Regions from separate parts of the Pradoshia sp. D12 genome, predicted to be linked through region 1. Evidence: riboswitches for the same ligand, from Rfam matches in the RefSeq annotation. Region 1 holds a riboswitch; each other region holds the start of a gene.

Region 1 (2,271 bases):
CTGATTATCTTAGCATTTTCCTCATGCTGCCTCATCCTTAGGCTCAATGTTTTCATTCCCCTCATCACAAGCCAGGAGTCAAATGGCGGCAGTACAGCGCCTGTTGCATTTTGATATTCTTCTAGGCGCGCACCAACCTCTTTACTCTTTGAGACAATTAATCCAGCCAATACATCATTATGTCCTGCTAAATATTTGGTGGCACTGTGGACAACAATATCTGCTCCCTGCTCAATCGGTCTTTGCAAAATGGGTGTATAAAACGTATTATCTACAAGGAGCAGTAGATTGTTAGATTGGGTCAGTTGAGCAATTTCTTTAATATCCATTTCCTGCATAAGCGGATTTGTCGGTGTTTCTATAAAGAAGGCCTTCGTATTTTCCGTAATGGATTCAGCGAAATCTTCATATGTATGGCAATAGTTAAATTTGATGCCATACGTCTTCCATATTTGCTCAAATAACCGATATGTCCCTCCATACAGATCGGCAGAGACGGCTATTTCATCACCTGGAGAAAATAAACATAGCAATGAGTGAATGGCAGCCATACCTGAACTAAAGGCAAATCCCTGTTTACCACCCTCTAGCTCGGCAATTGCTTCCTCTAATAATTTTCTGGTTGGGTTTCCTGTTCTTATGTAATCAAACCCTGTTGATTCCCCTATTCCGTTATGGCGATAGGCTGTGGAAAAATAAACTGGCGGATTAACAGTACCTGTTTGTGTTTCACTTCGATTGCCTATTTGAGCTAAGAGTGTTTCGATTTTAACTGTTGTCATATGTATGACCCCTCTCTCTTTATTAATCCCCGAAATACAGTTACTCTGATTTACCTTCATCCGGCTCTAATTTGCCATCAAAGTTACGAATTACTTACATCCACTCATTTTCCCAGTGAATAAAAATATGCTTAAAAACGAAAAAAGTCTTCAAGAAGAAGACTTTTCATTAGAGTGAGTCCCTTCTTATCGGCCAGGAATGATTGTTCCTGCAGGAATTAGCACCTTTCCATATTGGCGGTTGCTGAGACTTCACAGGGCCTGTCCCTCCATCTCTCTTGATAAGATTTTTCAGAATATTTATTTAACTATAAATTTACAGTCCTACTGCTAAAAAAGCAAGTTATTTCTGCCTTTATTGTCCAACTTTTTAACAAAGGTATATAATAAATCTATACATAAAAAGGAGTGATTCGGAACCATGAAAGCCAATGGCCAGGAAATTTTCCAGTACATAAAAGACCTTGTATCCATTCCAAGTCCGAGCGGCTATACAACGGAAGTAATTGATCATGTAGCACAGTTTTTACAATCTCAAGGAATACCTGCAGTAAAAACAAATAAAGGTGCCCTATTGGCAACAATCAAGGGACAGGATGATTCAAAGCACCGTTTTCTAACAGCCCATGTAGATACATTAGGTGCTATGGTGAAAGAAATCAAACCAAGCGGGCGTTTAAAATTATCGATGATCGGCGGATTTCGTTGGAATTCTGTTGAAGGCGAATATTGTAAAATCCATACAGCTGAAGGTAAAACGTTTACAGGGACGATTCTTTTAAATCAAACTTCTGTCCATGTTTATCAGAAAATGGGAGATATTAAACGCGAGGATGCAACGATTGAAGTTCGAATTGATGCTGTGACAAAAAGCAAGACGGATACAGAAGGTCTAGGTATTTCTGTAGGTGATTTTGTTTCCTTCGAGCCCCGTGTTGAACTGACAGACAATGGATTTATTAAATCCCGTCATTTAGATGATAAAGCGAGTGTCGGCATACTGATGTATATCATTAAACAGTTAAAAGAAGAAGGCATCACTCTCCCCTATACGACCCACTTCTTAATTTCAAATAATGAAGAAATAGGCTATGGCGGAAACTCCAACATTCCTGCTGAAACTGTTGAATACCTGGCTGTAGATATGGGAGCAATTGGAGAAGGACAATCTACGGATGAATACAGTGTTTCCATTTGTGCAAAAGATTCTAGCGGACCCTATCATTATGGCCTGCGTCAGCATTTAGTCGAATTGGCAAAGCAACACAAGATTGATTACCGTGTAGATATATATCCTTTTTACGGATCTGATGCTTCTGCTGCCATCCGTGCCGGCTATGATATCATACACGGATTAATTGGACCCGGCATTGATGCTTCACATGCTTTTGAAAGAACCCATATCAGCTCTATTGAACATACTGCCCAGTTAATCTGGAATTACTTACAATCAGAATTAGCCTAATTTCATACTAAACGTTAACCCATC
Region 2 (2,271 bases), 700 kb from region 1:
AAATTGAAAGGCATTGTACGGGCTTAAGGAAGGACCTAAATCTCTCAACAGCTGAACTCTGGCCTTCACAATAAATGCTGCTGCACCAATTGCTTCACTGTAAATCAGATCATGATAGCTTGGATCGGGTTCAGTAAAGCCCGGAAATTTAGATGAATTCCAGTCAAACTTCCCTCCATCGACTATGACCCCGCCTAATGTGGTTCCATTTCCAAGCAGCCATTTCGTAGCTGAGTGTACGACGATATCCGCTCCAAACTCAATCGGACGGGATAAATAAGGAGTTGCAAATGTATTATCAATGATTAACGGAATTCCAGCTTCATGAGCAATTTCCGCCACCCGTTCAATATCAAGAACCTGCAGGCTTGGATTTCCAATCGTTTCTCCAAAAATAGCTTTGGTCTTTGATGTAATCGCTTCTCTAAAATTTTCAGTGTCACTTGGATCCACGAACCTTACGTTAATACCATACTTAGGGAGAGTATTGGCAAATAAATTGTAGGTTCCGCCGTATAGAGTGGACGCAGAGATAATTTCATCACCTGCTCCCGCAATATTTAGGATTGAGAGTGTTATAGCTGCAGCACCACTTGATACCGCTAAAGCTCCAATGCCACCTTCTAATTCTGCTATACGTTCTTCGAATACACTTGAAGTTGGATTATGGATTCTAGTATAAATATAGCCAGTCTCAGCTAATCCAAATAAATCCGCAGCATGATCTGTGTCTTTAAATAAATAAGCATTCGTCTGGTAAATCGGCACGCTTCTCGCTCCAGTTACCGAATCCTGCTGCAATCCTCCGTGTATACCTACTGTTTCAAACCGATACTTCTTTTCTTCATTTGCCATTCTACATCTCTCCATTTCATTTTAAGTAGAGAAGTGAGTAAATGAAAAAACCTCTTCACATAAGAAGAGGCAGGCATTTTCCATCTCTCCTTATCTCCCGGATTTATTTGTATCCGCAGGAATTGGCACCGTGTATTATAAAAATACCGGTTGCCGGGCTTCAACGGGCCAGTCCCTCCACCTCTCTTGATAAGAACCAAGTATTAAGTTGTTAAAACTATAGCATATGGAAAAATATGAGTCAATTGATTATTCAGAATTTTCGAATTAAATAACGAGGAGCTTCTTTTACTATAATAAATGCCTCCAGTTAGCCACTTAACAATCGTCTAATCGGTTGAGATTACAGGCTATTATAGAGAATTCTACAAATCAATTAAAACTTCTGACATAGACAGCGTAAAATAGAAACAGCACCTTTAAAAGATTCTAGTTAAATATTCATCGACATATTTCCTGAGAAATAACTGCTCTTATTCTGTAATTCTCTTTAATTGATCAACAAGATAGGGAACTGAGTGGAAGGCATAGATTTTCTCGATTAGCTGGTTATCCTTGATTAAAATGAGGCATGGTACACTTTGAATTTGATATTCTTCTGCAAGTTCCTTAGCATAGTTAAGATTGACTTTTTCCAAAGAGGCATTTGGGAGGACTTCCTTTGCAATATCAAGCATTTTACCTGCTAATTGACATGTTCCGCAAAGAGGAGTAAAAGTATAGATCGCTTTATTTATCGTGGTTTGATTGTTCATTTTTCATTACATCCTTCATTTGTTTTAAAAATTCGGCTTTTACATCTATATTGGCTGCCAAAAGAACCGTTGCTAAATGATATCTTGGCGCATTAGCAACTTCACGGTATGTACGATCAATATATATGTGAGATGCATTTGGCATTTCTCGTCTTAACTGTTTTCTCAGCTTTTCTCCGGATTCATCTGCATCAGCCAAAATATACACGTCTCTCTGTTCAAGTTCGTCTACTAATTCATCCATTTTCGATAGACTGATGGTTCCATTTGTACATCTTATATCGACAGATTCGTTAAGTACAGATTGTATTTTTTGGCGGTCGGTAGAACCTTCCACAATAATTACTTTCTCACTTTGAGCATCCTGCATGATTGATCACCTTTTATTAGGAGAGTACGTTCTATGTGATTGGACAATTGCCTTCGTCTTTTTCATTATATGTATCTTACCCTAACATAGTGGAAAGTAACAATTGATCTAAAAACATAATAAAAAGGAAAGAAGCTGACGAATGACCCCAAACTTCTCCCCTCTATTGACTACTCTTCTTTAGTCGCTGTTTCGTATTGGCCAGCATCCATTAATTCATCATATTCGCTGATTTCGGATGGTTCAACAACTACCATCCATGCTTTTTCATATGGAGATTCATTAACATAT
Region 3 (2,271 bases), 450 kb from region 1:
TGGACCTTTTCGTTTATATTGAATGATTTCATATGATATAGGCTGATGCTTCGGCTTGGCTACAAAATCTTTCACCTTTACAGGATGAAGATCTTCGATTCCTTTACGAATGGCCTGAATATGGGCAGGAGTTGTACCACAACATCCACCTAACAGCCGGACCCCCTGCTTCACAAGCTGCCTTGAACTATTAATGAAATAATCCGCTTCTGTCGAATAGACATATCTTCCATCTGATAAATCAGGTAAGCTGGCGTTTGGATACGCCGCATAATAGGTATCTTCCAATAAAGGTACTTCTTCGTATGAGCGAATCATATGATAAGGACCCATCCGACAATTGATGCCCACCACATCAGCGCCTGTTTTTTTCATAAGAGAAAACGCCTCACTGACATGCATACCATTTTGCAAAAGGCCTGTTTCATGCAGAGAAATATTCGCAATAAGAGGAAGATCACTCATTTTTCTAGCCGACTCTATTACCGTTAATAATTCGTCTAAATCATAATAGGTTTCAAGTAAAATTCCATCCGGATTTTCTTCCAATAAAGCGGTCAGCTGTTCATCGAAATATCCCTTAATTTCAGTTAGTGTTAATTCTGACTTCCTAAAGCTCCGCAAGCCGCCAATCGTGCCGATGATGAATGTGTTTGGATCAGCCGCATCTTTCGCTATTTTCATTCCGGCTCTATTAATTTGAGAAACTTCCCTTTCGAGACCATAGCGCTTTAATTTATGAAAATTTGCGCCGAATGTATTCGATTGAATCACATCAGCACCAGCCTCAATATAACTTCTATGCATCTTTTTGATCTGATTGGGGTTTGTCAAATTAAGCTCTTCAAAGCAACTATCAATTCCAAATGAATATAAAAGTGTTCCACTCGCCCCATCTGCGACTAGAATTTTTTCATTTAACGTTTCCAGTAGTTTCACTGTCTTTCCCCCTAATTAGTTGGTTAATGTCTCTGATGAGGAAAACAGACTAATAGAAAAGAGCTTTCATCATGAAAGCCCTCTTTCCTAAGGTCTCTCATCTCTCAAGCATTGCTTGCTGGATTTAGCACCTTGGATTACCATCCAGGTTGCTGAGATTTCAACGGGCCAGTCCCTCCATCTCTCTAGATAAGAATATGAAATTATATATTTACTTAATTTACTATAAATTTTCAGTTATTTCAATCTATTTTGATAATTAATCCAAAAGAGTTAACGATTTAGTATTTTGGGTATGTATGGGGTAGGAGTGATGTTAGATGAAGGAAATAATAACGAATCAGTTTAAAAATCCAACTGGTGTCCTCGGAAAGATTGCAGGTAAAATAATGGCCTATGAAAATGAGGAATTATACGAATGGACATTTGATCAATTGACTATTACCCCAAATGACACACTGCTAGAAGTTGGTTTTGGCCCAGGTGAAGGAATGCACATGCTTTTTGAGAAGTACCCTACCATCCAAATAGATGGTGTCGATCCATCAGAAGAAATGGTGAAAAATGCGAGCAAACGAAATCAAGAACAACTCAACCGCAATCAGCTTCGTTTGTTTAATGGAACTGTTCTCGGGATTCCCAATCCAATGGTGTACGATAAAATATTTAGTGTAAATAGCTATCCATTATGGGAAGATCAAGAGGCTTGTATTCAAAAAATACATTCTTTATTAAAAGAAAATGGAAAACTGACTATAACCGTGCAGCCAAGGCAGGAAGAAGCAACCGAAGAACAGGCTCATGCCTTTGCCGAAGAGATTAGAGAGGTGCTAACTAATACAGGCTTTAACTCTATTAAGGTTCAAACGAAACCACTCAAACCGTGCTTATCTATAAATGTCACAGCCATCAAATAGCCCTTTTTATGAATATTAGAAATTCCACTCAAGCTTAGACACTCTTTCTATCTGACCCTTTTCAACCTATAAAAACCATAAGCTCCTCCATCAGTTTTGATTGAATTTCTATTATTTAGGGTATATTATAAACATATACACATATATTAAAAAACCAGAGAGCTGGATACTCCCTGGTACAACTACTAGCGAGTGGTATGCAAATAGTTTAGTTCTTAGAGGAACCACCCTTATGCTTTGGTCGGCGCGGGGTGGTTTTTCGTTTGCCCTTTAGCTGAAGATTGGCGAATCGCGTGGCGATGCCGGCAGCAAGGGTCGTAAAAAAGATCATTGCTACATCTTTTGCCAGAGCTATTAGAAAATCCATAAGTATATCACCTCCCTTCTCCTTTATATAAGGAAAAGAAGGTGCATA

The links. A riboswitch is a leader RNA that binds a small molecule or an ion and turns the genes downstream of it on or off. The one in region 1 is predicted to bind S-adenosylmethionine.
Region 2: it holds a riboswitch for S-adenosylmethionine, as region 1 does, so the genes downstream of both, F7984_RS16520 (O-acetylhomoserine aminocarboxypropyltransferase/cysteine synthase family protein) here and F7984_RS12990 (methionine biosynthesis PLP-dependent protein) in region 1, are expected to answer to the same signal.
Region 3: it holds a riboswitch for S-adenosylmethionine, as region 1 does, so the genes downstream of both, F7984_RS10760 (bifunctional homocysteine S-methyltransferase/methylenetetrahydrofolate reductase) here and F7984_RS12990 (methionine biosynthesis PLP-dependent protein) in region 1, are expected to answer to the same signal.

Annotation. Positions count from the first base shown of each region.
Region 1 is NZ_CP044545.1:2,712,326-2,714,596, forward strand. It holds gene F7984_RS12990 (methionine biosynthesis PLP-dependent protein) at 1-782, opposite strand, end outside; SAM riboswitch class I at 966-1,070, opposite strand; gene F7984_RS12995 (M42 family metallopeptidase) at 1,204-2,247, shown strand.
Region 2 is NZ_CP044545.1:3,413,526-3,415,796, forward strand. It holds gene F7984_RS16520 (O-acetylhomoserine aminocarboxypropyltransferase/cysteine synthase family protein) at 1-855, opposite strand, end outside; SAM riboswitch class I at 943-1,051, opposite strand; gene F7984_RS16525 (thioredoxin family protein) at 1,329-1,610, opposite strand; gene F7984_RS16530 (toprim domain-containing protein) at 1,585-1,980, opposite strand; gene gcvH (glycine cleavage system protein GcvH) at 2,151-2,271, opposite strand, start outside.
Region 3 is NZ_CP044545.1:2,263,487-2,265,757, forward strand. It holds gene F7984_RS10760 (bifunctional homocysteine S-methyltransferase/methylenetetrahydrofolate reductase) at 1-939, opposite strand, end outside; SAM riboswitch class I at 1,034-1,135, opposite strand; gene F7984_RS10765 (class I SAM-dependent methyltransferase) at 1,260-1,856, shown strand; gene F7984_RS19100 (hypothetical protein) at 2,065-2,223, opposite strand.